DNA from 2 places in the Synechococcus sp. R55.4 genome. Region 2 is predicted to be linked to the other one. Evidence: riboswitches for the same ligand, from Rfam matches in the RefSeq annotation. Region 2 holds a riboswitch; the other holds the start of a gene.
The links. A riboswitch is a leader RNA that binds a small molecule or an ion and turns the genes downstream of it on or off. The one in region 2 is predicted to bind cobalamin.
Positions count from the first base shown of each region.

Region 1: linked by a shared signal. The riboswitch ahead of NW842_RS00200 (TonB-dependent receptor plug domain-containing protein) and the one ahead of NW842_RS03520 (sirohydrochlorin chelatase) in region 2 are both predicted to bind cobalamin.

Region 1 is NZ_JANSIF010000001.1:34,903-50,210, reverse strand. Features, by position in the region: gene ligA (NAD-dependent DNA ligase LigA) at 1-1,297, opposite strand, end outside; gene NW842_RS00230 (ArsA family ATPase) at 1,330-3,357, opposite strand; gene NW842_RS00225 (RNA-guided endonuclease InsQ/TnpB family protein) at 3,358-4,581, opposite strand; gene NW842_RS00220 (IS607 family transposase) at 4,469-5,062, opposite strand; gene NW842_RS00215 (hypothetical protein) at 5,284-5,691, opposite strand; gene NW842_RS00210 ((2Fe-2S) ferredoxin domain-containing protein) at 5,929-6,798, opposite strand; gene NW842_RS00205 (DUF1636 domain-containing protein) at 6,810-7,217, opposite strand; gene NW842_RS00200 (TonB-dependent receptor plug domain-containing protein) at 7,346-9,316, opposite strand; cobalamin riboswitch at 9,358-9,510, opposite strand; gene NW842_RS00195 (hypothetical protein) at 9,856-10,404, opposite strand; gene rsmH (16S rRNA (cytosine(1402)-N(4))-methyltransferase RsmH) at 10,581-11,480, opposite strand; gene aroA (3-phosphoshikimate 1-carboxyvinyltransferase) at 11,727-13,061, shown strand; gene NW842_RS00180 (TIGR03792 family protein) at 13,097-13,447, shown strand; gene NW842_RS00175 (DUF502 domain-containing protein) at 13,444-14,220, opposite strand; gene NW842_RS00170 (SRPBCC family protein) at 14,515-14,982, shown strand; gene NW842_RS00165 (GNAT family N-acetyltransferase) at 15,060-15,308, shown strand, end outside.
Region 2 is NZ_JANSIF010000009.1:348-15,655, forward strand. Features, by position in the region: gene fabD (ACP S-malonyltransferase) at 1-609, opposite strand, end outside; gene NW842_RS03485 (beta-ketoacyl-ACP synthase III) at 614-1,621, opposite strand; gene plsX (phosphate acyltransferase PlsX) at 1,621-2,718, opposite strand; gene hmpF (pilus motility taxis protein HmpF) at 3,079-4,812, opposite strand; gene trpC (indole-3-glycerol phosphate synthase TrpC) at 5,096-6,016, shown strand; gene NW842_RS03505 (DUF5340 domain-containing protein) at 6,082-6,321, shown strand; gene NW842_RS03510 (heavy-metal-associated domain-containing protein) at 6,386-6,580, shown strand; gene NW842_RS03515 (heavy metal translocating P-type ATPase) at 6,693-9,008, shown strand; cobalamin riboswitch at 9,136-9,272, shown strand; gene NW842_RS03520 (sirohydrochlorin chelatase) at 9,305-10,345, shown strand; gene NW842_RS03525 (hypothetical protein) at 10,443-11,339, shown strand; gene NW842_RS03530 (PAP/fibrillin family protein) at 11,348-11,965, opposite strand; gene NW842_RS03535 (L-threonylcarbamoyladenylate synthase) at 12,021-12,734, opposite strand; gene NW842_RS03540 (hypothetical protein) at 12,753-13,127, opposite strand; gene obgE (GTPase ObgE) at 13,188-14,231, opposite strand; gene NW842_RS03550 (30S ribosomal protein S1) at 14,427-15,308, shown strand, end outside.

The DNA.
Region 1 (15,308 bases), on a different contig from region 2:
CGGCTTCGCCAGGGGGACGAACCAAGGGGGTGTGGCATTCCGGGCACTGGCTGGGCAGGCTGTAGGGAACAGCGTCGGCAGGGCGCAATTCTTTTAGGATCCCGACCACCTCCGGGATGATCTCCCCGGCTTTGCGCACGATGGCAGTATCGCCGATGTGCACGTCCAGCTCCCGCAGGCGATCGGCATTGTGCAGGCTGGCGCGGCTGACAAGGGTGCCGGCCAAAGGAACCGGCTCCAGCTCTGCCACCGGAGTGACGGCGCCGGTACGGCCCACGCTGGCCACGATGGCGCGGATGCGGGTGGGGACTTCCTGGGCAGGGTATTTGAGGGCAATGGCCCAGCGGGGAAATTTTTGCGTAAAGCCGGCCTCCTCCTGCAGCCGCAAGGAGTTCAATTTCACCACCACCCCGTCGCTGGCGTAGGGGAGCTGGGCACCCCGCCATCGCTCATAAAATTGGATCACTTCTCCCAAGCCCCGACAGACCTGGGAAAGGGGGTTGACCGGAAATCCCAATTCCTTGAGCTGCTGCAGACACTGCCACTGGGTTTGCGGGGGATCCCCGGCAGGCCATCCCTCCGGCCAGTGGAGGGCGTAGGCGAAGAAGCTGAGCTTGCGGGCGGCCACAACGCGGCTATCCAACTGCCGCAGGGTACCGGCAGCACAGTTGCGCGGGTTAGCAAAGGGGGGATCCCCGGCGGAACGACGCTCTTGGTTGATCCGTTCAAACTCGGCTAGGGCCAGATAGACTTCCCCCCGCACCTCCAAAACGGGAGGCGGATCTGCTGTCGCCAGCCGCAGGGGAATCGAACGAATGGCGCGCACGTTGGGGGTGATGTCCTCTCCGGCCTGTCCGTCCCCCCGAGTAGCACCCCGCTCCAAAAGACCCTCGATGTAGGTTAGGGCCAAGGCGGCGCCATCAATCTTCAGCTCACATACATATTCCAGCTCTCCCTCTGTCCCGCCGTCGGGAACAGGGGCACGGCCCAAAACTCGCAGCAGACGCTCTTGCCACTCCTCTAGCTCTTCTGGGTTGAAAGCGTTTTCCAAGCTGTAGAGGGGGATGCGGTGGAAGACGGTGGGAAAATGCTCTGCAGGTTTTTCTCCCACCCGCTGAGTAGGGCTATCGGGAGTGACCAGTTCAGGGTAAGCCCGCTCCAGCTCTTGCAGCTCGCGGTAGAGGCGGTCGTAAACGCTGTCTTCCAGGATGGGCGCATCGTGGACATAGTAGGCAATGCTGGCCTTCTGCAGCAGGGTGCGCAGCTCGCGGGCGCGTTCTTCCAGATGGGGATCCATAACTCCTTGGGTGAGCAAGGTCTACCCCTAGGTTAGGGCTCCTGAGGAGCCAATAAGTAGGAGCCGATATTCTCCAAGCTGGGAGGATGTAGGAAGGGGATGGTCAAGATGGCCTGCTGGGAAAATGGCTGGGGGAGCTGGGCCAGAAGAGTCTGGTGACGACGGCGGAGGGCCTCTCCAAAGGGGGTAGAATCCTCCAACCACACCCGATTGAGAACGGCGTAGGGATGAGGGATCCCCAAAGCATCCAGTTCCGCTAAGAGACGCTCGGTTTCCGCCAGAACTGCTTGCTCGGGGTTAAAGACGGGGATAAAGGTAACAAACTGGGGATCCTGGAGCTGCTGCCGGAGCTGTCGCACCTGGGCCAAGAGCTCCCGCATCCGCTGCGCCCATTCCGGCCTGCCCACCACATCCCGATATTTCAGCCACAGCTTCAGGGCCAAGCTTACCCAACCTTCCAGAGCCTGGGGCATCTGCAGAAACCGCAGGAGATGGCCTGTGGGAGCCGTGTCCAGCACCACCAGGTCGAACTGCCCGCTCGTCTCCTGTCGGAGAACACTCAACAGGGCCATCACCTCATCCAAGCCGGGTGGAGGCATCTGCAGCAGTTGCCGCCACGCCTGCGGGTCGTATTGGACTTCCACCCCTGCCGTCCCCTCCCCCGCCAAGATGGCCGCCACCTCCTCCAGGTAATCCTGCCGGAATTGCTCCAGCACCACCGCCGCATCGACCTCCTGCCCCAGCAGGTTGGGCAGCAGGGGAATGGGATCCTGACCCAGTTTCGTCTGAAACAGATCCCCCAGCGAGTGAGCCGGATCGATGGAGACCAGCAAGAGCTGCTTGTCGGGATGGCGCTTGGCCAAGTTCCAAGCCAGGGCCCCGGCCACCGTCGTCTTGCCCACACCCCCTTTGCCCCCCACCAACACCAGTCGGATCCCTTGGGCCAAAAAGTCCGGTAGAGCCGGGATCCCCTTGAAGGAAGGGAAGAGGGTGGAGAAGAGAGACTTTCTCTTCTCTTGGCTCTCTGCTTTTTGCTCTGGGATCCCTTCCAACTGCAGCAGCACCTCTGGCAAGGGGCGAAGCTGCTGAACCAGCTCATCCAGGGCCGCCAACCCAACCGGCTCCTGCAGTTGATAAGGACAGACCCAGATAGAGTATCCGGGCAGCTCCTCCTGTAGGGCTTTGAGCACACGCCGCTGTTCCTGTTGCCGCGCCAAGTAGAGGGAAGAGGGGAGAGCAGCGGGCAGCGAAGGTTGGCTGTTATTCTCTCTTGCAAGCAGCACCTGATTGACCAGAAGACCGCCGATGGGCACGCGGCGGTTTTGCAGTTGCTGACAAAAGCGGCGGGTTTCCGCCACGCTCAACTGCTCCGGGATCATCACCAGCCAAGCAGAAGTGCTCTCCGGATTGGTCAAGCGGGCTTTGCCCCCCTCCAGTTCCCTCTGCAACTGGGCCAAAAACGCATCCGCCTCATCCGGTCGATAGGTGCCCGTCAGGGCTTGGGCGATTTCCCGGTGCTTGGCCTGAAAGGTGGCAAACACGGCCAGCAGATTATCCAAAAAGTCGGGCAGCTCCAACAGCCGCAGGGTATGCCCGGTGGGGGCCGTATCCAGGATGACCGTATCCACCTCCTCCCTCGCCAGCAGCCGGTTGACCTCCAGAATGGCCATCAGCTCATCCACCCCCGGCCACGCCAAATCCCAGATCGGCAGCAGATCCTCTCGGCCAAACCAACTGCCCCGCTCGGCAATGAGCTCCAGGGCCGGCCCATAGGTTTGCCGAAAAGACCGCAGCAAAATCTCCGCTTGCAAAGCCCGCACCTGTAAATTGGGGCGATCCGGCAAGGGTTGGGCCACATCCGTAACCGAGATTTGCAGCACGTCCCCCAACGAGTGGGCGGGATCTGTGGACATCAGGAGCAGACGGCGCTGGGGATCCACCTGGGCCAGTTGGCGAGCCAGCGCGCAGGTCAAGGTTGTTTTGCCCACTCCTCCCTTGCCGCTGAACAGCAAGAGGCGTTGGGAAGCCAAGAGCAGAGGATGGCAGGAATGCTGATACATTTACGCTGAACACTGCTGACCATTACTGCTCAACGGTGAAGCGATAGCATTCTGTCCATTTCCGTTCGCGTTAGCGGGACGGAGTTCGAACAGAAAGGCGGTATCCCGCAAAGCTCTGAGCATAACACCCAGAGCGCCTTGCCAGTCTCGTGGTAGCCTATGGTTGCACTTGGGGCATGTGAACACTTTCGCACCACCTAACTTCGTGTGGATGTGCCCACACTTGGTACAGGTTTTGCTGGTGTACGCTTCCGATACTTCCACGACAACCACGTTTTTCTTTTGGGCTTGAAACTTCAGGAACTGCTTGAACCGATAGTGCGCCCAGGTGAGCATCGCCCTTGCTGTCTTGCTACCAAACTTCCTCCCCGCCTTGGCAACCATCTTGGCTGACTCGAAAGTGGGGAGGAATATCAATCGGTAGTTATCCGTCAGGAACGCCGCTACCTTGCGATGGCACTCGTCCACCAAGTTCCCGATTCTCTCCCGCAGACGAAACGCCGCTTGCCGCATTCGCCTACGCTTGAGTCTCGGTGCCTTGCTCAGCCTAGATTGCAGATCGTCTAGGTGGTAGCACAGCCGAGCGATCCTACCGAAGTCCCCCTTGGCAATATCTACAAAACCTGCTCCATCAAACCCTGTAAAGAAACTTCTTACCCCAGGGTCAAGCGCAACAACCCCCTTTGCTAACGAACACTGCTCGTTCACGGGCTCAGGAAAGATGGCATACCATCTGTCTTTCACCCGCATTAGTTCAGTCCCACGTGCCCATTCTCTGGGCATCTCCTCGGATGCACGAAACGCCAAACCTCGGGTGAGTTTCGGATACCACGTTCCATTGCGAAAGTTGCCGGCGTTGAACTGCAGCGTATGCGACCTGTCTCGCACACTGCGAAACCTCGCGTCTTTGCTCCGGTGAAACGCCAACCACGCCTCGACGACCGCGTTCTGTTTGATGTGGCAGGGGGCGTCCTTCACCCACTCGGGCAGGTCGGAGCGCAGGATGATGTCCCGCAGCTTTCTGGCCGTTTTTGGGGCACCATGCTGACGCTGATAGGCAATCGCTTGGTTGTAGCAGTACCGGCACGCCGCTTGCCACCGCTTCCAAACTTTAGCCAGCGCTGGTTCCGGATAAATCCGTATCTTTCTCGATTGCAGCCCGGTATTTTCTGAGTCCGTAGAGCCGACTGCTGAAGCAGTGCAGGATGGTGAGGATATCCTCAACCAGTTCCTGTTGGGGAGAAAGGTGATCGTCATCGAGAACCAAGACCTCGCACCCGTATTGACGGCAGTACCACTCAACGAGCTCAAATCCAAACCGGCAGAGTCGATCCCGGTGAGCGACCACAATCGTTCCGACGTCTCCCGCACGAACTCGTTCCAATAAGGCAAGGAACTTTGGTCTTTTGAAGTCGAGACCGCCGCCAACCTCTCCGACCACTTCGGCTCCAGGATAGAGGTTAACCAGTCTTGCAATCTGTCGCTCCAAGTCTGGTTTCTGCCCTCGACTGCTGACTCGGGCGTACAAAACGACTCGTTTGGTTTTTCTTGGTGATTTAATGTAGCTGTCGAGGTCATACCTTCTCGCCCTACCGGATGGTGTACGTATTGCCTTGATCCAGCCCTTCTGTTCCCATCGCCTCAAAGTGTGGAGACACACCCCAAAATAATCCGCCGCTTCTCTCGGTTTTACATACCTAGCCATACCAAGCAGCCATACTGAACATACTGTACATTATTTTCAGTATAGTCCAGCGTATCATTGACTAGAGTCATGCTCACTGTTAACGCGACTGAGTTGCAAAGGGATCCCCTCCCACACAGGTCGCCCCTATTTTGGCCTGGATCCCTCTTGGGGATGCTCTAGATCACTGCAAAAGTGCTCCGCACCGCTGACGGGATGGGAAGAGCTTGTACGGGAGCAGCTCACCGCAGTTTCTCCTCTCCAAGCCACACCCGGCGACGTCCTCTGTCCCACACCAGCAGCGCGTGGATCCCAATCCAAAGTCCTGTCCACAGCCAGTTGTGCAGCCAGATTTTGCCCAGAATGGGCAGGGTCAGGCCCTCCGTTCCCCCCAAAACCAGGCCGGCGGCCAAAATCAGCCCTTCAAAAGCCAGAAACCCCAAGATGAGCATGGCCGGGATCCAGAGATAGTTCAGCAGCAGTTGCCTTGGCCGAAGCGGCTTGGACTGAGAAAACAGAGGTCGGTAACCGCCAGCAAGAGCAATCCCCACCGTGCCGATCCCCAGCACCAACCCCCAGGCAAACGAATCGGGAGTGCGGGGATAGTTGTGCCAGGTGTAGCCAAAGATTTGGTTGGCCAGCCAAATCATCAAAGCACTAATGATTGCCCTTTGGCGGGTTAAAGTTGTGCCCGCAACAATACCAACAGTTACAAAAGGAAGGGTACATGTATAAGCAATATTGCTGAGACAGCCGACGGTGGTAAACAAGCTGGGCCAGAACCAGCCTCGGGCCAAATCTTGAGCAGCTTGTATCCAAAGTGGGGCTGGGATTAAGCGGCGAGAGCTGGGGATAGGTTGAGCACTCGATTGCAGGCCAATCATGCTTTAATCTCCTGGAAAAAGGTGGTCTTTCAGAGGACAGCTATTAAGCAAATGCTCAAAAACAATTTGTCGAGCTACTTGGGGAGTAACCCGCTTGTACCAGGTGCGATCCCCAGAGTAAAAAACCACGGGCCCCTGTTGGCAAACTTCCAAGCAGCCTGAGGTGATAACCTGTACGTCCAGGTTGGCTTCTCGAAGAGCCGATTCCAGAGCTTCCACAACTGGTTGGTAGTTGCGGGAAGGATAACAACGGCTGGAACGACAGACGGCAAGGTAGGGACGTTTAAGAGGGTTATCCTCATAGGGGATCCGCTCTTTCCCCTGCACATAGATGGCGCGGATGCGCTCGTAAAGAGAAAGCTTTTGGTAATCTGCTTTGCCTTCCGGCAGGTAGTCTTCCTCTGGCCCCAAAAAGGGGCTGGGCAGAAAAATCTGCAGCAAAGGCTCTTCTGCTCCATTCCAGAATTGGATTCCCCACATGCGGGGCTGACCTTGGGGATTGAGGCGCCGGTAGAGAGCAGCACGGCTAACCAATCTTTTGCGGCGCAGCTCGGGTGGGGTCTTACGATGGGGGCCGCCTTGGTGCTCCTCCAGGCACAAATGCAGGTGCCAAGTTTCGGTGGCAACGGTTAGATAGCCATCGTAGAGCACGCACAAAGCTGGAGGTTTCTTGAAAGCCAGCTCCAGCACCCCGCCTTCCGCCACATGGCCCACCTGGATCTCGGCCCAGTGCTCTTGAAACAGCTCGTAGAGCAACGGCCCCAAGCAGTCGATGTGGGCAGGGATCCCTTCATAAAGGGTTGTCCAACCCGTCAGAGAAACTTCCTGCCAAGTTTGATGGAGAGGGGTTATCCAGGGGGTAAAAGTGGCCATGAGAGAGCTCCTCAAGGTAGTGGTGGAATACGAGTAATCACCTCTTTTTTGAGAGGGCGCTCGGCCCAGGGTAGGATCCCATCTGGCTTGGTGAGGTAGAGCTCTGCTGTCTGCAGAATGAGATCCACATCTTTTGGATCGAGATCTCCAAAAACATAGGTCATCTTTTGAGGTGCTGCCAACGCAACGACACAAGCATGGCTGCAGCCGCTCATACAGGCAACCGGCTTCAGGGTCAGTTGAGGATTGAGGGTTTGAGATTGCAGGGCAGACAGCAGCATTTCTCCCTTGCTAATCCCTTCTTTTTGGCCGTTAACCCACCGAGATCCGCAAGTGACACAAACCCAAAGACAATGGCTGCTGGGTTGCTGAGCAGCGCTGCCAGCTTGGATGGGCAACTGGGAAGTTGATCGAGACATGGTGCTCCTTGATATAGTCATAGGTTTCTGTCCAAGCAAAGGGTGTGAGAAGAGGCAAAGACGATCTCAATGTCTTGGCCAAGGATTCAGCAGTGAGTTAGACAGCTAAAAGTCAGCCTCAAGTCGCTCTAAAATTGGCCCCTTAAATTAAGCCGAACGGTGCGACCCACTCCGGGGTAGCCGGGGAAAACCTCATATTGCTCATCCAGCAGGTTATCGACTCCCACCTCGAGAGCGAGATTTTCTGCTACTGGGATCCCTCCCCGCAGAGCCAGGTTGGTGTAGCCGGGCAGAGATTGGGTATTGGCGTTGTTGGTAAAGAAAGTGCCAATGTGATGCAGGAAAACTGAGGCATACTGATCCTCTGCATCGCGGTAGCTCAGGCCCAGGTTGAAGCTGTCTGCTCCCACGAAGGCTAGCTGTTTGCCAACCGCTTTGGGATCCAGCGCCGAGCGGATGATGGGATCGTTCAGGGTGTAGTTGGCAAAAAGAGTCCAGTTTTCCCCCAATCGCAAATCCAGGGCTGCTTCTATGCCTGTGTATTCCACGAGCTCAATGTTTTCGTAGGTTCCCCTGCGCGGGCCAGTGCTGACAAAGGTAATGCCATCGCGGATGCGGTTATGGGCAAAGGTCAAGCGCAGTAGGCCAAAATCTCCCAGAGCCTGATCCAGGCCAATGTCAAAACTCTCTCCCCGCTCCGGTCGCAAATTGGGGTTCCCATCTACCTCAAAAAAGCCCCGCAAACGAAAGAATAAGTTTGAGATCAAGGGGGTGCGAAAGCTGCCGGCATAATTGGCCCTCAGGGTGGTGCCTTCTGCCAAAACCCAGCGGATCCCTGCGGCGGGAGAGGTGGCCGAACCGTTGACCAGATTGCTCGAATCTTGGCGAACACCTAAGTTGAGATAAAAGTTGGGCTGTGGCTTGTAATCCAGGCGGGCAAAGAGGGCCCCTTGGTTCACGGTATTGTCGTAGTTGACATTGGTGGATCCCCTGGCAAAGGAGAAGGTGGTGTTGCGAGCTGAAATGGATCGGTAGTCTGCTCCTAGAGTAAGCTCCAGGTTTTCAGCAGCCTTCCAGGTGTATTGCAGTTGGGATCCCCACCCCGTTCGCAGGATCTCATCCCGGGATCCCTGGCTTTGTGGGGCGCTGAAGCGATAGTTGAGGTCGTCAAAAAATACCCTAGCTTGCAGGGATCCCTTCTCTTGATCCCACAGCCAACTGAGATCTAACAGCAGGTCGTTGGTGTTTTGCACTGCATCGGGGGAGGGAAACTCGGTGCTGCCGGGCACCTGAAACGCTTTATTGAGATAAAGGGCATTTCCTGTTAGGACCTGGCCTTCTGCCAGTTGCCAGGTGAGTTTGGCTTGTAGGTTGTGGTACTCCACTGCCGAGTTCTCCCGCCTGCCTGCTTTGCCCAAACGCCTAATTTCAAAAGGAAAGTCGTTGTTGCTCTGCAGACGGCGATAGCTGACCACCCAGCCCAGATCCTGCACCTGGCCGCGGTTTTGGATCCCTTGCTCGTTGAGGCCGTAGCTGCCGATAGCCGCTTCCAGCACGGTCTCGGATCCCGGCTTTGGATCCAGCGTCACGATGTTGATGACCCCGCCAACGGCATCGGAGCCGTATAAGGTGGAGCCCCCACCTGGAGAGATCTCAATACGCTCGACCACATCTGTAGTGATCTGAGACAGATCGAACCCGCCAAAAAAGCCCAGGTCGTTAATGGGGCGGCCATCCAACAGCACCAAAACCTGGGCCGTTCGTCCTCCCCGCATAAACTGGGAGCTAAGGGCTCCCAACTGGGTTCCTGCCGTGCCGTCGCTGAGGATCCCGGGCAGGTAGCGCAGGGCCTCCTGAACGGTTCTTGCCCCTTGCTCTCGAATTTGCTGGCGGGTAACGACGTAAACCGGGCGGGAAGAATCCCGCAGCAAGCCGGGGCGACGAAAAGGCGTGGTGACGGGTTGATTTAAAATCTCGGCGCTAACGCCGGTTTCCAAAACCTCTTGAGCTGAGGGCGGGGAAGCTGCCGGCTGCGCCCACGCTGGGATCCCCAAAACAAGACCCCCCAGCGCCAGGCTGAGACCTAGAATGGGATTCATTTTCTTTCTTGAAGCTCCTGATTCCGTGCGACGCGGAAGAAAGACGAGCCAGAACCGCAGGCGGGCATCCTGACTGAGGGCATAGGTCTAGCCCAAGCCCATCACAGTTGCGGCACAGCGCCGGATTTGCACCGGACTTTCCCCTTTACATGCCCTGGCTGATCCCCAGGACAACCTGTCGGTACAGCTTTCTCTGCGATTGCTCCGAAAAAGCCGTGCTAGGCATCATACATCCCCTGCTCTGGAGTTCCTATCCTGCCAGGGGGGATGTCATCCCCAGGGGTGAACGGGATCCCAACGGCAATCCCAGGGCTTCGGATGGGCCACATCCCATTTAGGCCAGATTTCTTCACTGCTTTGTAAGCAGTTGAAGAGTAGCCCACTACTATTCCAGATCCTGAGGCCCAGGGATCCCTTGACTTTTGAAGAATTTGAAGAATAGGGAGGATAGAGATACGCTGAGATCTTGCAAAATCCACAGCCTTTGGGAGAGTAAGAGGGGAGCAGTGGCTTGGCTGCTGTCCACGGGATTCATTGGACTAGTACCCAACCGGATAGAAAAGAGGGGCTTTTTCGGTCGCGTGAGCGGCGCGGAGCGCTCTTTCCGGCAAAGCCGTTGCCTGGTGGGCTGGATCCGGTTCAACATGGCTGGGAGAGGCAATCGGCACCTCAATCATCCGATCCGGTACCAGCGGCACCATTTCGGAGCGGTCGGCGATTTCCCGGAGAGAATTGGCAATGGATTCTTGAGTCAGCAGAAACTGTCGTTCGTTGCGCTGCATCTGCTGCCACACCTGGTAACGCTGGCTCCACCGGCTTTGGGTATGCACAGTCCAACTGTAAAGGCTCAACACTGAAACGCCGGAGAGGATAGCCATCCCTGTGGAGATTTGCTTCCACCAGGCTAGGTGTTCTGCCCAAGCAAGATGCTGGCTGCGAGGATGGGCTGATTTCAACTTCAAATTCAAAGGTTGGGTGCGGCTGGCCTGAACTGTACCGGAGAGGGGTCGGCTCAGAGCAGAAGGCTGTCTGTGGCGACGAGGGCTTTTGGGACGATCAAGACCTGCGTTCAAAGGCTGGCTAACCATAGGGCTTAACCTCACACACACCAAGGGATCCGACGGTGCAGGACTGCCGGTTCCGCTTCACCCTAGTTCCCCGCATCCCCCAATAGCAACCCCCTTCTCCCGATTCCCGGCCTCAGCAGGACAGCTGTCCGCTTCACGGTAGCCGATCTCTTGAGAGCGGGAGAACCAACCTAAACCTACATCTGACTGCTGCGGGCAGCCACTCGCAGTTTGGCAGAGCGGGCCCGTGGATTGCGTTGCCGTTCCAGTTCGGAAGGGGACAAGGGCTTGGGGGTGAGCACCTGCCAACGGGGATCCCTGCGAAAGGCCCATTTCACCAGGCGATCTTCAAGGCTATGGAAGCTGATTACGGCCAACCTGCCGCCGGGTTTCAACCAAGTGGGGGCTTGGGCCAGCAAGGTTTCTAAAGCCTCCAGTTCTCGGTTCACGGCAATGCGCAACGCCTGAAAGACGCGGGTGGCCGGGTGGATGCGGCCTCGCCGAGCTGCCGGAGGTACCGCCTGCCAAACCACCTGGGCCAACTGGGTAGTTGTGGCGAGGGGACGAGCCTGCTCGATGTGATGGGCAATGCGGCGGGCAAATCGCTCTTCGCCGTAACGGGTGAAAATCTCGATCAACTCTTCGACCGGGCGATGATTAACCCAATCGGCAGCGGTTTCCTGAGCGGCACTGGGATCCATGCGCATGTCCAGCGGCCCCTCTCCGCGAAAGCTAAATCCCCGCTCAGGGCAGTCCAGTTGCGGCGAACTCACCCCCAAGTCGGCCACGATGCCATCGAAGGGAATCCCCTGCCCCTGCTCATCCCGAAAGCCATGCTGCTGCAGATCGAAATCGGCAAAATTGAGGTGCCACAGTTGGATGCGGCTGCCGGGGATCCCTTCTGCTGCAAAACGCGCTTGCGCCGCCTGCAGAGCCGCCGGATCCCGATCCAACCCCACCACTCGAGCAGCTCCCCCCCGCAGCAGCGCCAAGCTGTGTCCACCCCCTCCCAACGTCACATCCAAAAAAATACCGCCCCCCTGGGGTTGCAGGTAGGCCATCACCTCCTCGGTCAAAACGGAATCGTGTTGATACACCTTGCCAAGCACGGTCTGCGGGGGTTCTATTTCTGCTGCTACAAAGTTCAGTATCTGCAAAAAAAAGGCCGAGGCCAGGCCCCGACCGAGGAATCCATGTTGTTAAGGTGATCCTCTGAGAAAAGAGGGGTGGCCGTCAAAAGACAGGCTGTCTTGGGATCCCTGGTAAGATCTCTGGGGCATGAGTCCGGGCCTGAGTAAGATGAGACTGCTGCCGCTTTTGCCCAGTCTGCCATCAGAGTTGCTGTGTTGACTCACTCTTCTTCTACCGATATCCTCACTCTCTCGCCGGCCAAGGGCCTGCGCGGCCAAGTCAGCATCCCCGGCGACAAATCCATTTCCCACCGCGCCCTGATGCTGGGATCCCTGGCCGAAGGAGAAACCACCATCCAAGGGCTGTTGCTGGGAGAGGATCCCCGCAGTACGGCAGCCTGTTTTCGGGCGCTGGGGGCAGATATTTCGGAGCTCAACAGCGAGTGTGTTCGCATTCGGGGAGTTGGCCTGGGCCAGCTGCAAGAACCGGCAGACGTGTTGGATGCAGGTAACTCCGGCACCACCCTGCGCCTGATGCTGGGGATCCTGGCGGGCCAGGCCGGGCGCTTTTTTGCCGTCACCGGCGATCGCTCCCTGCGCTCGCGGCCCATGGGGCGGGTGGTAGAACCGCTGCGGCAGATGGGGGCCAGCATTTGGGGACGGGCCGGTGGGACGTTGGCACCTTTGGCCGTACAAGGGGGATCCCTCAAGGGCATTCACTACCGCTCCCCGGTGGCTTCAGCGCAGGTGAAATCCTGCCTCTTGCTGGCGGGCCTGCTGGCAGAAGGCACCACCCAAGTCACCGAGCCGGCTCTCTCTCGGGATCACTCGGAACGGATGTTGCGGGCCTTCGGAGCCGACATTCACGTGGATCCAGAGGCGAAAACCGTGGCCGTGGTGGGGGGATCCCGCCTGGTGGGCCAGAGAGTTCAGGTGCCGGGGGATATCAGCTCGGCAGCCTTTTGGCTGGTGGCCGCCTCCATTGTGCCCGAGAGCGAATTGCTGCTAAGGGATGTGGGCCTCAACCCCACCCGTACCGGTGCACTACGGGTGTTGCAGGAGATGGGGGCCGATATTCAAATTGAAAACTGCCGGGAAATGGCCGGCGAGCCCCTGGGAGATCTGCGGGTGCGTTCGGCCCGCTTGCGCGGCTGCACCATCGCCGGCGATCTCATCCCCACCCTGATCGACGAGATCCCGGTTTTGGCGGTGGCGGCGGCCTTTGCCGAGGGGATCACGGTGATTCGCGATGCCGCAGAGCTGCGGGTGAAAGAAAGCGACCGTCTGTCAGCCATGGCCCAAGAGTTGAGCCGCATGGGAGCCCAGGTCACTGAATATCCTGATGGCCTGGAAATCAAGGGAGGGATCCCTCTTCACGGGGCCGAGGTCGATAGCCACGAGGATCACCGCATCGCCATGAGCCTGATGGTGGCAGCTCTAGGAGCGCAGGGATCCACCCTCCTCAGGGGAGCCGACTGTGCCCGCATCTCCTACCCCGACTTCATTCCCACCCTGCAACGATTGACTGCTTCCCCCCTGGAGTCTTGAGAGGGCCCATCTTTAACTTTGCCGCCTCTGCTCCTATGTCGACCTGCCCCAGCCCGCCCGGCCCTATCGCCATCGAACATCTCTGCTTCCGGGTTCCTCCCGGTGGGCAAGCAGCCTTTCTTGAGCAAGACGAGCGGGTTTGGGGATCTGCCCTTCGCCGACATCCGGGTTTTCTGGGCAAAGAAGTTTGGCTGGATCAGCAGGATCCTGAACTTGTCCACCTCATCCTCCGCTGGGCCAGCCGCGCTGATTGGAAAGCCTTTTCCCCCGAGCAAGTGGAGGCATTGGATCGGCAAATGCGGCCTTTTTATGTGCGCTTGGAACAGGCCAAAGAATACCAGCTCTGGCAGCCCGGCCCTTCTGCAGGGACAGGAAAGCAGGATTAAGGGATCCCTTCAGTCTCAAAACCTACCTCAGAGCCCACCGAGTCAGCCCTGGGGGATCCTGCCACCCGCTCCTGCTCCACCAGCTCCCGCAAACTGGGCATGGTCACGGCCAAAGCTCCTTCTCGCCGCTGCAGCCCCGCTTCAAAACTCTCAGGGGTGACAATGCCGCCGGAAATGAGCATCTTAAAAGCATCTTCCACCGGCATGAACACTTCCACCACCTGGTCTTCCGGCACAATGGCGTACCAGCCCGTCGTTGGATTGGGGGTGGTGGGCACAAACAGGCCAAGGGAGCGCTGCGGCCCATCGGGCCGAATGGGAGTTTGAATGGTGCCCGTCACAAAGGCCAGCGCCCAAGCTCCTGGTCGGGGATATTCCACCAGCACCACCCGCCGAAAGCGCTGATTGTTGGGGGCAAACAAAACACTGACCAATTGCTTCAAGGTCTTGTACACCAGCCCCGCCACCGGAATCGCATGGAGCAACTGTTCGCTGAGATTGAGCAGCCACTGGCCGACAATGTTGCGGGCCATGAAGCCAATCAACAGGATGAGCACAATCGGCGTCAACAGGCCCACCGCCAGATCGATGAGGTTGATCAAGATCGGGTGCAAACCCTGGATGGGATTGAACTGCTTCGGAATGCTGGTCAGAAAGCCAATGCTCCAGGTGGCCACCTCCACCGTCAGCCAAATGGTAGTTGCCAGAGGGATCACCACCAGCAACCCCGCCACGAAGTAGTTCTTAAGATGCTGTTTCCATTGTGAAACCATGGTGAGGTCGTCCCGTCGAGTCAACCGAGTGGATGCACCGAACCTTTGCAAGTGGAGCTTGCAGATGGCAATCATGATACCTGCCTTCTGCATTGCCCTCATGGGGGGCAGCCGCAACTTGCTGGAAAAAGAAACCGGGCTGCCAAAAAGCGCAGAGCCCCAAACTTTCACGAGGCCGATAATGCTATCTTAGGTCGATATAAAATTTTGTAAAGGCAGGGATCCCGTTCCGAGGCGTTGTGGTCAAGCCCCTGGATGGTTTGTGTTTCTGCCGGGTGTTGCGTGGGAGGCCCTATGTCAGAGTCGGATTGGCTAGAGCATACCTGTCAGGTGGAGGTGCCTGTTCCCATCGAGCAGGTATGGGATTTGTGGGCCAACCTCACCCTCATGCCCCGTTGGATGAAGTGGATCCGCTCGGTGGAATTGCTGGATCAGGAGCTGTCCCGGTGGACACTGGACACCCGCGGCCTCACCTTCAGTTGGATCTCCCGCACCCACACGGTGGTGAAACACCAACACATTGGCTGGAGTTCGGTGGAGGGGCTGCCCAATCGGGGCGCGCTGCGCTTTTACGACCGCAAAGGCAGTACCATTGTGAAGCTGTCGGTGGCCTACAAGATCCCGGGGATCCTCGGCAAAATCTTGGATGGCCTGTTTGTGGGCAAAGTGGTGGAGAGCACCATCCAGGCGGATCTGGAGCGCTTCAAAGCCTATGCCCTAGAGCATGCGGGGCCAACCGCCGAAAGTGCCTCGGCCAGCTAGCCTCAGTTTGTCAGGCCCAAGTGTTTTGCTGAACTCCCCCTTCCTTGCCAACCCTCACTGCTGCAAAGGTCTTCTTCATGCCCGATCCCTCTCCTGAGCCTGTCATTGCCCTCTCTCGTCAGCCGGTGGACAACCGCAACATTCGCTTCTCTCTGGAGCGGGGCGAGCTGGATCTGGATCAACTTCTCCTGCTGTTGAACCGCAATGCCTTTTGGGCGCAGAATCGCCAGCGGCAGGAGATGGAGCGGGCCGTTGCCCACAGCCATCCGGTGGTCAGCGCCTGGGATGGGGAGCGCCTGATTGGCTTTGGCCGCGCCACTTCCGAT
Region 2 (15,308 bases):
GCGCAAGGTGTGGGCAAACTCCTCGGCAGCAGCCTGCATAAAGGGCGAGTGAAAGGCGCCACTTACCTTGAGGGGAACGGTGCGCTTGGCCTGCAACTGCTCACAGACGGCTTGCACCCCCTCCACTGAGCCGCTGATCACCACCTGATCCGGGCTGTTGTCGTTGGCAAGGGTGACATCGGGGATCATCTGGCACAGGTGCTCCAGCTTGTCGCGGTCAAACCCCATCACTGCCGCCATGCTGCCCGGGGGATCCCCTGCGGCTTCCATCAGTTGGCCCCGCAGCGCCACCAGCCGTAGGCCGGTCTCGAAGTCAAACACGCCGGCAGCGTAGAGGGCGCTGTATTCGCCCAGACTGTGGCCAGCAGTGCAGGCAGGAGCCTGTCCCTGGGCGTAGAGATAGTCCGTCAACAGGGCCGATACGGTGAACAAAGCCGGTTGTGTGTAGCCGGTCTGGTGGATCTGGTCTTCCGACAGAGCTAAGGGATCCCATCCCAGCATCTGGCGGGCCAAAGCCAACTTCTGGCCTGCTCCCTGCCAGTTCCGCAAGTCCCTTCCCATGCCTACCGCTTGGGATCCCTGGCCGGGATAGATCCAGGCAACAGTCATCAATTCATTTCCCCCAACGAAACACAATCGCCCCCCAGGTGAGGCCGGCACCAAAGCCTGCCATTACCCCCAGATCGCCGGCGCCAAAGCGTCCCTGCTCGATCCAAGTGGCCAAGGCAATTGGCACCGAAGCGCCCGAGGTGTTGCCGTAATACTCTAGGACGCTGGCCACCCGCTGCGGATCCAGTTGCAAACGCTTGGCTACCGCATCGAGAATGCGCTGGTTGGCCTGATGAATAAAATACCCCTGCACCGCCTCCGCCGGGATCCCGGCCCGGAAGAGAGCCTTCTCGATAACCTCCGGCACCGCCTGGACGGCGAACTTGTAGACCTCGCGGCCATTCATGGCGATGGGGCAGCAGCGGTATTGCCCCACCTGCAGGGATCCCACCAGGGGCTTGGCCTCTGTAGCCATGGACAAGCTGAGTAGCTGGCTGCCACTGCCATCGCTGCGCAGCTCAATGCTGAGGATCCCGCCGGTTTCCCCCGCCTCCAGAACCACTGCCCCAGCCCCATCTCCAAACAAGACACAGGTGGTGCGATCCGCCCAGTCCACCGTGCGGGAGAGCACATCCGCCGCCACCACCAAGGCCCGCCGATACAGCCCGGTTTGCAAAAACTGTGCTGCCGTGGCCACCGCAAAGACAAAGCCTGTGCAGGCTGCCGTCAGATCAAAGGCCACCGCCCGCGTTGCTCCCAGAGCTGCCTGCACCTGAGGGGCCGAGCCAAACCGATCGACGCCGGTGGAAGTGGCCAGCAGGATCAAATCCAGATCTTGTGGCGGGATCCCAGCCCGATCCAGAGCAGCCTTCGCCGCTTGAGCCGCCAAGTCCACCAAACTCAGATGGGGGGGGAGAATGCGCCGCTGACGAATGCCGGTGCGGGGCCAGATCCATTCGTCGGAAGTTTCGACGATCTGGCTGAGGTCGTCGTTGCTCAAGCAGGGATCCGGCAGGGCAGCCCCCACCCCCACCAGCCGCACGGTCGGGAGGCCATTGCTGGGCATGGACACTACCCTTCCACGCAATCCAAGGGCCGCAGAGGCAGCACCTCTGATCGCGACAGCGGGACGGAGTCAGAGGCGGACTGTTCGCGACAGCGGGACGGAGTCCTTAAAGGCCGTTCAGAGCTGGGATTAGACTCGCGAGGATCGGCCATCTCCGCCTGCAGTCGCTGCAGGATTTTTTGCTCCGCCGCTTCTTTGGCCAAACGAATGGCATGGTAAACCATCGCCGCCTTGGAGCTGCCGTGGGTAATCACGCAGATGCCGTTGACTCCGAGCAGCAAAGCGCCGCCATACTCCACGTAGTCCATCCGCCGCTTCACCTGTTTTAGGTTGGGTCGGAGCAGCCAGCAGCCCAACTTGCCGCGCCAACCGCGGGGCAGCTCCTCCCGCAGCACCTGGGTGATCACCTGTCCGACGCTCTCGGCAAACTTGAGGAGGGCATTGCCCACAAAGCCGTCGCACACCACCACATCAAACTCCCCGGTCAGCACATCCCGCCCCTCGGCATTGCCGGCAAAATGGATCCCTGGCAATTGGGCCAGGCGCTGGTGGGTGGCCAGAGCCAAATCGTTTCCCTTGTTGGGCTCCTCGCCGATGTTGAGCAGGCCCACCCGCGGACGCTCGACCCCCAGTACACACTGGCAGTAGAGGGATCCCATACGGGCAAACTGCTCCAAAAAGCGGGGCCGGCAATCTACATTGGCTCCCACATCCAAAAGCAACACCGGCTTGCCTCTTAAAGTGGGCAGAAGAGCACCAATGGCCGGGCGATCGATCCCTGCCAGCCGGCCCAAATGAAGGTAGGCCGCAGCCATCGCTGCTCCGGTATTCCCGGCGGCCACCACAGCATCGGCTTGGTTGGAGCGCACCTGTTGCATTGAGACGTTGATGGAGGCTTTGGGCTTTTTGCGTACCATCAACGGCTCTTCCGCCATGCCCACATCGTCCTCGGCAGGCACGATGGTGATCCCAGCAGGCAAGGGCTGAGGCAAAAAGGGCTTGAGGGACTCTGGACGACCGACCAGCGCAATCCCGACCCGCAGATGCCGATGGGCCAGCAAGGCGCCCTTGATGATCTCTTCGGGAGCGTAGTCGCCCCCCATCGCATCAACCGCAATTCGCACAAGCTGACCTCACACTGGAATATCCTCGGCAACTGCAAGTCAAGCGTCAGGGAAAGCGCAGCGACCTCTGCAGTCCCCCTGCCGGAAAATTGGGAGCCTTAATGGCTGCAGGATGCTACCGAATTGTACCAAAAAACTGGATCTAAAGCCCCGCCCTACCGCTACGCAGTTCCTCGTAAGTGCTGTCGTAGAACCAGAAACCAGAATCCTTGCCCTCTAGAGCGGGGGGTATGTCAACAGATTTGTTTTCCTCAATCAAGGCCGTAGGTTCCGCACCGAGCCCGAAGGGATCCGTTTGCGCTGCTTCTTCCCCACCCTGCATAGGAAACGTGGACTTCCTCACGCCTGCGTGAGGGCAGCCAAGAGAGAGCGTACCTGTTGGACGTGGGCGTGTGCAGTGGAGTTTCTGGCCTGGTGTTGGCCCAGCTCCGTCTCCAACTGCGCCAATTCTCCTGCCAACGCTGCCCACCGATCCCGCTCTGGGTAGAGGGTGGCCTGCAGGTGATTCAGGCGACCCCAGGTTTCTGCCATGGCCTGGGCGCGCGCCCGCAGGGATCCCTCCTCTTGCTCCAGGTGTTGCCACTGCTGCTCCAACTCTTGCCGTTGGCGGGCAAGCTGCTCTTGTTGAGAAGGTAAAGAAGAATCCAATTGTTGGATGAGGCTCTGCAAGCGACCTTTTTCTTGAAGGAGATCCTGTTTTTGGCTGCCGATCTGATCCAGAATCGGGCCAATATCGACCAAGGTAGGGGCGGCAGCGGCCTGCCCTTGAAGCTGGCTGAGGCGGGCCTCTTGGCGGGTCAACTCTTCGTATTCCCGCTGTAGGTTTTTCTCCTGAGGCAGCAGAGCTTCTTCGAGGGCGCTGCAAGCAGACTGAGCGTAGTCAATATCCATTTCGATATCGAACCGCTCTTCGGGAGAGGCAGTGGCCAAACGCTCTTGCAGCTCCCGTAGGGCTTGGCGATTTTGCTCCAGTTCGGCCCGCTGCTGGCTGACCTGGGCCGCCCGCTGCTCGTAATCTCGGCGCAGTTGGCTGACCAAAGCGACTAGCTCTTCCACCGAGATGGGAGGATCCGCGGATCCTGCCCTGCCGTCGTGATGGGCGATGATGAAGTCGTACTCTTGAACCAGGCGATACGTCTGTTGCTGGAGAGTTTCCTGCAAATGCAGGTGGCGGGTGATCTGTTGCAGTTGTTCTTGATAGGCTCGCAGGGATCCCTGCCGAGTTTGCCATTCTGCTTGGCTGTGCTCCAGGGATTGTCGGGATCCCCACCAAGCGGCGCGGCGTTCTTGCCAAGCGCGGTAGTCCCGATCCAGCTCGTCTTGCCGGATCTGGGCCTGCTGACGTTCTGCTTCCAGTTGGGCAATCTGTTGATTCAAGTGCTCCTGCTGCTGCTGAATGTGGCTTTTCAAGCTCTGCAGAAGCGCCAAGGGATCCCCAGCCGGATGTAGAGTCTCCTGGAGCTGCTGCACCAAAGCCTGTAGCTGCGCTGCTTCTGCTTCCCCCAATCGGCTGGAGCGAGCTTCTTGCAATTGAGCTTCCAACTCTTGCCGCTGTCGATTCAGAGCTTCCCGCTGTTCTCCGATCAGCCGCTGTTGTTCGGCCAAGTAAGCTTGCTGGGCTGCCAGCTCCTCTTTGAGGCTGTCCAGGAGTTTGCGATCTTCCTCTACGGCTTTGTATTGCTCGTACAGCCGCTGCACCTCTTCTTCTTGGGCTGCCAGATCCATCTCGCGGCGTTTAAGCTCATGGGCCTGAAAGGTGAGGGACTGTTTCCAAACCTCGATCTCCTCTTCCTGGCTGCGGGCTTTGAGCTGAAGTTGGCTGAAGTTTTGCAGGTAAGTCACCAGTTGGCGAGCAGCTTCGCTGATGCGGGCGACCTGACGGCTGCCGGAGATTTCCGCCAGCACCAGCGACCCATCCTTGAAACGCCCGGCCTCCTGGGCAATGCGGCCTTCCAGGGTAATCGATTCTTCGTTCACGGCCACCCAGGTATTGTCCTGCTGCTGCTTGGCCAGCAATTGTAGAGACGACTTAGCAAACCCAATCGGCTTGGATAGCTCTGCCAGGTACAGCACGCCTGAACTCCTTCAAAACAGCATGGACAACGCCAATCCCAAACCCTAACCCCACCGAGCCCTCGCCCCTGGCTGGGGAACAATGAACGGCTGCCGGAGTAGGGCTCCCCAAGGCGCAAAAGATGGCATCAGACTCTATACCTTACCGCTCTAGACTCAACCATAGGCTAAAAAAAGCACCTTCGCCAGATGAGTTTTGGGGATGTCCGGGGTAGCTATTCAAACCGGTGGCGGAGCACTAAGGTAGTCTAGGGTGTGGTGTAGGGTTCTGCTCAGGGTTTGTATGGAGCTGCAAGGTGAGCCGCTTTCTATTCGTCGGCGTTCTCCTGCCCCGCCGGTGGTCGTAGCCTCTCAGGTGTACCAGACAACAGCGCCGGAAGCCAAGCCGCGCCACATTTTGGAAGAGATCGTCTGGCACAAAGAACAGGAGGTGGAGCGCCAACGGGAGCAGCTTCCCCTGAAGCAATTGCAACGGCAACTGGATCAAGCCCCGCCGGTGCGGGATTTTGTGGCGGCTCTTACCCAGTCTCCTCACCCTGTTTCCTTGATTGCCGAGGTCAAAAAAGCCTCCCCCAGCCGCGGCGTTCTCCGGGATCCCTTTGACCCGGTGGCCATTGCCCAGAGCTATGAGGCCGGTGGGGCCAGTTGTCTCTCGGTGCTGACGGATGAGCGGTTCTTTCAGGGCAGTGGCGAGTATCTGCGGCAGATCCGTCAAGCGGCAGGGATCCCCATCCTGTGCAAGGAGTTCATTCTCTACCCCTACCAAATCCTCTGGGCCCGCGCCTTGGGGGCGGATGCAGTGCTCTTGATTGCCGCCATTCTCTCCGATGCGGATTTGGGCTACTTTCTCAAGCTGATTCGGCAATTGGGCATGGCGGCTCTGCTGGAGGTGCACACCTCCCAAGAGTTGCAGCGGGTGCTGCGTTTGCCCCAACTGCAAGAGTCCAGAGGGCAGGTGCTCATTGGCATCAACAATCGCGATCTGAGAACCTTTGCGGTGGACTTAAACACAACGCGCGACCTGTTGGCCGCCCACTCGGATCTCCTCGGCGAGCTGCCCATTGTCAGCGAGTCCGGCATCCATACCCCTGCCGATTTGCAGCAGTTGCGGGCCTGGGGGGTGCGCTCTGTGCTCGTGGGGGAAGCTCTGGTGAGACAGCCGGATCCCGGCCAAGCTGTGCGCCACCTGTTGTCATCTCAGTGAATGAGAACCCTCCATCATATGGATCTCTGTTAAGAACAATGGATCTCTAAGGATTGCTCAGACCGATGAAACGTATTCCTGTGCCGGCTCACATCCACTACGAATTTCTGCTGCGGGTATTGGAGCGGCAAACCTTTCCGGCAGTGGAAGAACAGGATTTCGGCAACCGAGCCCGCACACAAGAGCTGATCAACTCTCTGCGCAAAGCCCTCACCCAACAGGTGCAACTGGAAGAAGACTGGCGACAGCGGGGCTATCAGGTGGACTACCGCTGGAATATGGACGAGCCTCAGACTCCCCCTTGACCTTCCAGTCCACTGTAAGGTTTAGCATCCTTTCAGTGGCATTGGGTTGGGGAGGTTTCCCAAGATGCAGGTTGTTTTGACAGTGCCCAAGCTGGCCTGTGCGGCTTGCGTGGACACCATTGCGCAAGCGGTGCGGCAACTGGATCCCCAGGCCCAGGTGGAAGGGGATCCCAAAACCAAACAGGTGCGGATTACTTCTGGGCGGTCTGTGAGCGATTTGCGGCAGGCCCTCACCCAGGTGGGATATCCCCCGGCCTAGTCAATTTTGGGCCGGGAACGGTCGGGCGTCTGTTTTGAATTTCTGTACAGATGGCTGCCTTCGCCCTGCCCAGGGTGGAGAGTAGCTGTCGTTTCATCAACAAGGTGTTGCCATGTCTGCCCATAAAGGGTCATCGGGTGCACTATCGGCCTCTGCGCCTTCTCCTGAGGGCACTTGGCAGTTGGCCCTGCAAGGGATGAGCTGTGCCTCCTGCACCCGCAGCATCGAACAGGCCCTCACTCAGGTGCAGGGAGTATCCTCCGGATCCGTGAATTTTGCCAGTGAGCAGGCCACCGTCAAAGGGGATCCCCGGCTGGTGGATCCGCAGGCGCTGATTCGGGCGGTGGAGCGGGCGGGGTATCGGGCGCGCCTTATCCAGGAGGATTGGCAACTGGACGATCTGTCGGATCCAGAGCGGATCGCCCAACGGGCCGCAGAACGGGAACTGAAGCTCAAGGTGGCGATAGGGGTGGGCATCAGCACGGTGCTGGTGATCGGATCCCTGCCGATGATGCTGGGAATGGAAATCCCGGGCTTTCCCATGTGGCTGCACAATCCTGGGTTGCAGTTGCTGCTGACGGCTCCGGTGCAGTTTTGGGTGGGCAGGCATTTTTACCGGGGAGCCTGGGCTGCTTGGCAACGGCGTTCAGCGGATATGAACACGCTGGTGGCCTTAGGGACGAGCGCGGCTTTCTTCTATTCCATTTTCCCAACGGTTTTCCCCGACTCTTTCCATCGGCAGGGACTGCACCCGGATGTCTATTATGAGGTGTCGGCGGTGGTCACCACCCTGATTCTGGTGGGCAAGTGGATGGAGCAACGGGCTAAGGGGCAAACCTCCGAAGCCATTCGCAAGCTGATCGGGCTGCAACCGAAAACGGCAAGGGTAATTCGCCATGGGGTGGAGCAGGATATTCCGATTCGGGAAGTGCAGGTGGGGGATTGGATCCGGGTGCGCCCCGGAGAGAAGGTGCCGGTGGATGGGGTCATTCTAGAGGGATCCTCCAGCCTCGACGAGTCCATGGTGACCGGCGAGAGCCTGCCTGTACTCAAGTCGGCGGGGGATGAGGTGATTGGGGCAACGCTGAATCAGACGGGCAGCTTTGTGATGGAGGCGCGGCGGGTGGGCAAAGACACGGTTCTGGCCCAGATCGTGCGCCTGGTGCAGGAAGCTCAGGGATCCAAAGCCCCAATTCAACAGGTGGCGGATCGGGTGACTGCCTGGTTTGTGCCGGCAGTGATCGGGGTGGCAGTTCTAACTTTCGTGCTCTGGTGGGTGTTGGCGGACAACCTGACGCTGGCCTTGGTGAACACGATTGGGGTGCTGATCATCGCCTGCCCTTGTGCGCTGGGGTTGGCAACCCCCACCTCGATCCTGGTGGCCACGGGACGAGGGGCAGAATTGGGGATCCTGGTGAAAAGTGCCGACAGCCTGGAATTGGCCCACCACTTGCGCACGGTGGTCTTGGACAAAACTGGCACCCTGACCGAAGGTCGCCCTACCGTCACCGATATTTGGGCCCACGGCTCCTCTCCCCTGGCGGTGTTGCGCCTGGCAGCGGCGGTGGAGCGGCACTCGGAACATCCTTTGGCCCAGGCGGTGGTGCAGAAAGCCGAAGCCGAAAAAATTGTGATCCCTCCTGCCTGGCACTTTCAGGCAAGGGTAGGCAGTGGGGCAGAAGCTTGGGTGGAAGATCAGTGGATTCGCATCGGTCGGCTGAGCTGGCTACAGGAGATGGGGATCCCCTGGGATCCCTCTTGGTCAGAGCGGGTTCAGAATTGGGAAAGCCAGGGCAAAACGGTGATCGGCGTAGCCCAATCCCAGAGCCTGGTGGGGCTGTTGGCCATTGCCGATCCGCTCAAACCCACCTCTCCTGAGGCAGTGCAACAGCTGCAACAGATGGGTCTAGAGGTGATCCTGCTAACCGGGGATAACCCCACCACGGCCCAAGCGGTTGCTCGGCAAGCAGGCATTCAGCGGGTAATTGCCCAAGTCCGTCCGGATCAGAAGGCAGCTTACATACGCAGCCTAAGACAACCGCGACGGCGGGTGGCGATGGTGGGAGATGGCATTAACGATGCTCCGGCTCTGGCAGAAGCCGATGTGGGGATCGCCATCGGTACGGGTACGGATGTGGCGATGGCCGCCAGCGATATAACCCTCATGTCGGGAGATCTGCGCGGAGTCGCCACTGCCATTCAACTCAGCCGGGCCACCCTCAACAACATCCGCCAGAACCTCTTCTTCGCCTTTATCTACAATACGCTGGGGATCCCGATTGCCGCTGGGGCGCTCTATCCCTTTACAGGCTGGTTGCTCAACCCTATGCTGGCGGGGGCAGCCATGGCCCTGAGTTCCGTTTCGGTGGTCGCCAATGCCCTGCGCCTGCGACACTTTCAGCCCCCCAGACCAGCGGGCCGGCGTTAGGCCCTCTCCCAGGGGCAAGGGGGATTAGCGCGGCAACAGTTTTGCTGCCCTTTGAGCATGAGTCTGCCGTACCGCTCATGCCTCAGGGCTATCTTCTGGCAGACAAGGACATCCCCCCAGGGGGCTTGGTGAACGACAAGCGGCAAGCTAACCTAAAAGGCTCAGGCAGACTGGGGAAAGCGCGGTGCAAGTCCGCCACTGTGACGCAACTGTGATGGGATCCCTCCCTCAGCCAGAACACCCACCTGCCGTTGTCCTGTACCCCTTGCGATTCACAAGGAACGGAGTTTTTTGTGTTGAATACCCTCAGTGTTTCCCCTCCGCTTGCGGTTGGGCAGTCTCCTGTTGTCCCCCTGCCCCTGTTGCTCATCGGCCACGGATCCCGCGACCCCCAAGGGCAGCAAGCCTTTCTGGAGCTAGCCCAGGCTTACCAAGCTCTCACCCCCCATCGACCGGTGATCCCCTGCTTTCTGGAGCTGACCCAGCCAACCATTGCCCAGGGGGTAGAGCAGTGCTTGGCCCAAGGGTGGCAGGAGATCGTGGCCCTGCCGCTGTTGCTGTTTGGGGCCCGCCACAACAAGTTCGATGTGACGATGGAACTGGATCGCCTGCAGGCCCTCTATCCCCAGTTGCGCATTCGTTACGGTGGGCCGCTGGGGATCCGCATCGAGATCCTGCAACTGCTGCGAGACCGATTGGCCGCTTTGATGGCCGCCCAACCGCAGCGGATCCCAGAAGCAGAAACCGTGCTCCTGTTTGTGGGTCGCGGCTCCAGCGATCCCGAGGCCAATGCCGAAGCCTGTAAACTGGCCCGGTTGCTTTGGGAAGGATCTGGGTTTGCCGCTGTGGAAACTTGCTTTATCGGCATTACCCATCCCCGCCTGCCCGTGGGATTGGAGCGGGCCTTGTCCTGGCATCCGCGCCGGGTGATCGTGCTGCCCTACTTCCTGTTTACCGGAGTGCTGGTGAAAAAAATTGAGGCGGCAGTGGAACAACAACGACAACGACAGTCGGAAATCGACTGGCTCATGCTGCCGGAATTGGGCCTTGTGGACACGGTGCTGCACAGCCTGCAGCAACTGGAGCAGGAAGCCCTACAGGGCCAAACCCAAATGAACTGCCACCTGTGCAAGTTTCGCCTGGCCGTGAGCGCAGAGGTCAGAGCTGGGCATACCCATCACCATCCTCACGAGCATCATCACCACCATCACGGGCACGGATCCCATCACCATCCTCATTCCCACCCTCACCACGACCACGGCCATACCCACGCAGCGGCTGGGGATCCCTGGGCCCAATTAGAGGGCTACCACCAACGGGCTTGGCAGGTGCCCTGAGAGGGAAACAGAGGCTGCTGGCGGGATAAACTGAGTGCAGACAGGCCATTTTTGAACCTGGTTTTCCCGCTCTAGCGATTGTGATAACGAAAAGCCAATGACGATGTTTTCCCGCTCCTCTTGGGTCTCGGGTGCCGCTGCTGCGGGGAGCGGGATTTTCGTCTTCGCTCTGGTGGTGGGGCTGTTGGATCAGATCCTGCCAACCCTGCCCAGGGTTTCCTTATCCTTGGCCGGGATCCCTGGGATCCTGGCTGCCGCTGGGGCCTCCTATGGGGCCTGGCGGGTGGTTCAGATGGGTCTGCAGTCGGGCTCCTGGACTGATTTTCGGGCCTCGCTGGTAGCGGCTCTGTCTCCCTTTGATCCCGCCGATTATGGCGGCAACCCTCGGCAACCCGAGGAGGATTCTCTCCCTTTGCAGTCGGTTGACGAGGATCCTCAAACCCAGATCCGCGATCGACAAATTCTTGATCAAGCTGAGCAGCAGACGGAAACTGAAACCGAAGTAAGCGAACACACTCAAGTAAGACTGCAGGGCGAGCAGCACCAGGATCAAGCTTCGCAGGCCAAGGCCCAACAGTTGCAGCCCCTACAAGAATTGTCATCACCTTCTTCCCCAAGCCCTGAGTCGGCAAAACCCACACCAGAGCCAGAGCTCAACCAAAAACTTCGCCAACTCCAGATGCAGGTCGCCACTCTGAAAATAGAACTGGAACTCCAAGAAATCCAACTGCAGCAGTTGGAGGTGAGGCGGACTCGGCTTCAGCAGCAGAAGCAGAAACTCAAGCACGTTCTGCGTCGCACGGCGTCCGAAAATCAAAGGCTGCGCTTCTTACAGGAGCAAAAAGCCCGGCAACTGGAGCAAACTCAGCAAGAGCTGCAAGCTTTGCGGGAGTCCTACCGCGCCTTGCAAGTTCTCCAGGAAATAGGCTTCACCCTAACCCAAAACCTATCTCACAAAATAGCCGAAACGGAACCCTCTAAGCCCTCCGGCTAGCCGAAGTCTCAACTCACCCGTTTCAGGACAAATACACTCCCCTCGCTGCCCCGGCCCATCCGCAAATCTTCATCCAAATAGGTGATATCCAGCCAGCCCGTTGGCTCGCGGCGGCGAATATCGATTTGAATAGCCGGGATCCGCTCCGGAGCCCGCTCGAGCAAATAGAGAAAACTCTCGATCTCGTAGCTCATCAAAGCTTGGGATCCGAACACCAATCGCTCGAAAATCACCCTCACCCGACGCTCCGATTCGGGGTAAAAGCGTGCCGATACCGCCAAGATTCCCCGTGGCACCCAAGCCCCCAGCCAGCCGGATCCCTGGATCTCCGCCACGTTGAAGACCCGTCCAGCCTTGGCCCGAATACACTGGTAGATCTCGCCGGTGGTCAAAAAAGGCAACTGTGCCAGCCGCAGCAGAGCTGTGCTCGTGGTAAATAGGGTGAGCCAGTTCCCCTCCAACCCTTCAGGAGCCGATGTTGGCTTGGGGGTGGGGTTGAGCGCTTCTAGGACGGCAATTTGAGACAAAATCTGGGCTTTTTGGTCAGGGGAAACTTTCCGGCCCCGGTCGGTCGCCTCCAGTAGGTGCAGCAGAGCCGATTTTTGCTGAGCCAGGGCCTCAGACATGGGCACACTCCGAAGGCACTGACCCTATTTTAGAGAACGCGGGATCCCTCTGCCCTTAACCGTCTTCTCCCACCAGTTTCAGGTTCAGATCTGCCACCTGCTCATACCCTAGCCCGGCCCGCACCACCAGCGGCTCGGATCCGGTCAAATCGATTACCGTAGAGACCTTGGCCCGGCGGGGGGCATCGTCATCCAGCACCAGATCCACCTGTTTTTCCAACTGCCGCATTTCCTCAGCCGCAAAGATCCCACCCTCATCCCAGGGATCGCTCTCCCATTCCCAGGTTTGCCCAAAACTTAAGCCCAGGGATCCGACGGGATCCCCCCCCAGCTTGGCAGAGGTGGAGACAATTGGATTGCCCAACTCTTCCAGCAAAGCCTGACAAATGGCCGAGTCGGGCACGCGGATGCCGGTGGTTTTCCGTTTGGGCTCCATCACCAACTTGGGCACCAGCTTGGTGGCCGGCAACAGAAACGTAAACGGGCCCGGGATCAGCCGCCGCATCAGCCGATAGGCCGAATCGGTTACCTGGGCATAGTGGGCAATGCGTGAGAGAGAAGGGCACAAAAAGGTAAGAGGCTTGTCGTTGGAGAGCTGCTTGATACGGCGTACCCGCTCCACTGCTTGTTTGTGGGTCACATCGCAGCCAATGGCATAGACTGTATCGGTGGGGTAAAGCATCACCGCCCCCTCCCGCAAAGCCGCCGCGATCCGCCGGATGGAACGGGCCTGGGGCTGTTGAGGATGCAGCTTAAAATACTCGGCCATCGGGCAGGTGGAAAGAGGTCAAGACTCGGAGCAGCTCCCCCCCAAAGGGTTTTCCACAAGAGGGCGGGGGGTCGGTGGCACCGACACCGGCAGGGATCCCTGAGATTCGGGCCAGTCCTTCAGTTGTTGCATCAGGGCTTGGATGTGCAGACGGGGCAGATAGGGCCAGTCGCCGGCTTCTTCCAAATCCTGAAGCACCCGATACAGAGCTTGACGGGTGTTGGGCAAAGACTCCCGAAAGGCACCTTCCAGGATCGCGCGGTGCAACTCCTCCAGCAGCCGCAGGAGCATCAGCAGCTCCACACACGCTCCCGCCCTCGCCTGAGCCGCCTGTTCAACGGCCAACATAATCTGACGCAAATCCGGTGGCAGATCCTCCGCCGAGATATACATGGCCACTCGTCTCTGGGTTCTGGGAAGGCAGGGGCTTTCCCATTCTAAGATTCTTCTGCCCTAGGACTGGATGGATTTTGCCCCCACAAGATCCAACTGCGCAGGCTGTTGGGATCCCCGACCCAGGCACTGCCACACCCGCTGCAAGAGGGCATCCAGCCCCTGCTTGGCAATCGCAGAAATGGTCACCACCGAAGTGCCGGCAGCAGCAGACAGCCTCTGGGCGCGCTCGGCAACCTGCTGGGGATCCAGAACATCGATCTTGTTCAAAACCAGGATTTGTGGCTTATCGATTAACCCGTGGCCGTAGGCGCGCAGCTCCTGCTGAATAACCTGGTAATCCTTGACGGGATCCGCCGCCGTGCCATCCACCAAATGAATCAGTACCCTGGTACGCTCCACATGGCGCAAAAACTCATGGCCCAGCCCCACCCCCAAGTGCGCCCCCTCGATCAGCCCCGGAATATCGGCAAACACCACCCCATCTCCCGATGGATGGGGCACCACCCCCAAATTGGGCTGCAACGTGGTGAAGGGGTAGTCAGCAATCTTGGGGCGGGCAGAGGAGACCACCGAAATCAGAGTGGACTTGCCCGCATTGGGCAGGCCGACAATGCCCACCTCGGCAATCAACTTCAGCTCCAGGCGCAGGCGCACCCGTTCTCCCGCTTCGCCCTTGGTGAATTGGCGGGGGGCGCGATTGTGGTTGCTCAAAAAATGGGCATTGCCTAAGCCGCCTTTGCCCCCACGGGCTACCAGCAATTGATCCCCCTTGCCCACCAGATCGCCCAACAATTCCCCCGTCTCCGCATTGAACACCACAGTACCGCAGGGCACCCGCACCAGCCGATCCGCACCACTGGCCCCGCTGCGATGGTTGGGCCCCCCTTTGGCCCCGTGTTCCGCCTTGATCACCGGTTGAAAGCGAAAATCCAACAGAGTTTGCAGGCCGGGATCGGCCACCAAGATCACCGAGCCGCCCCGCCCGCCATTGCCGCCGGATGGCCCCCCAGCCGGCACATACTTTTCACGGCGGAAGGCAACGATGCCATCCCCGCCATTCCCCCCTTGCACTTCAATTTCGGCTTGGTCGATAAAGTGCAATCGTTCTTCTCCCAAATCTTCTATCTTCCAGCTTGGCAAGATGCCGGGAAACTTGCCACAAAAGACGCTCCTCTAAGCTACGATGGTATTTCCCAGCCACATCCTCCCCAGGTGGGAAAGTGGAAGTGGGATCCTGCCAAACTCGATTGGCCTTCTACCCTTTATCCCGCGCAACTGATCTGTTACTGCACCCCTATGAGTCGATTCACTGCTGCCGATGTAGGTTTTACCACTGAAGACTTTGCCGCCCTTCTGGATAAGTACGACTATCACTTCAGCCCTGGCGAAATTGTGGCGGGTACAGTATTCTCGGTGGAGCCACGCGGTGCTTTGATCGATATTGGGGCCAAAACGGCTGCCTTTCTGCCGCTCCAGGAGATGTCGATTAGCCGCCTGGAAGACCCGCACGAGATGCTGCAGCCGGGAGAAACCCGCGAGTTTTTTATCCTCACCGAAGAAAACGAAGAGGGACAACTCACTCTTTCCATCCGTCGCATCGAGTACATGCGGGCCTGGGAACGGGTACGGCAGCTCCAGAAAGAAGATGCCACCGTTCGCTCAACCATTTTTGCCACCAACCGAGGTGGAGCCCTGGTGCGGATTGAGGGGCTGCGGGGCTTTATCCCCGGATCCCACATCAGCACCCGCAAGCCAAAAGAAGAGCTGGTGGGCGAAGAGCTGCCCCTGAAGTTTCTGGAGGTGGACGAAGACCGCAACCGCCTGGTGTTGAGCCATCGCCGCGCCTTGGTGGAGCGGAAGATGAACAAGCTGGAAGTGGGCGAGGTGGTGGTCGGCACGGTGCGGGGCATCAAGCCCTATGGTGCCTTTATCGATATTGGCGGCGTCTCCGGCCTGCTGCACATTTCCGAGATCTCCCACGATCATGTTGACACGCCCCACAGCGTCTTCAACGTCAACGACGAAGTGAAGGTGATGATCATCGATCTAGATGCGGAGCGGGGGCGGATCTCGCTGTCCACCAAGCAACTGGAGCCCAATCCCGGCGACATGATTCGGGATCCCAAGCTGGTTTACGAGAAGGCTGAGGAAATGGCAGCCAAGTACCGCGAGCAACTG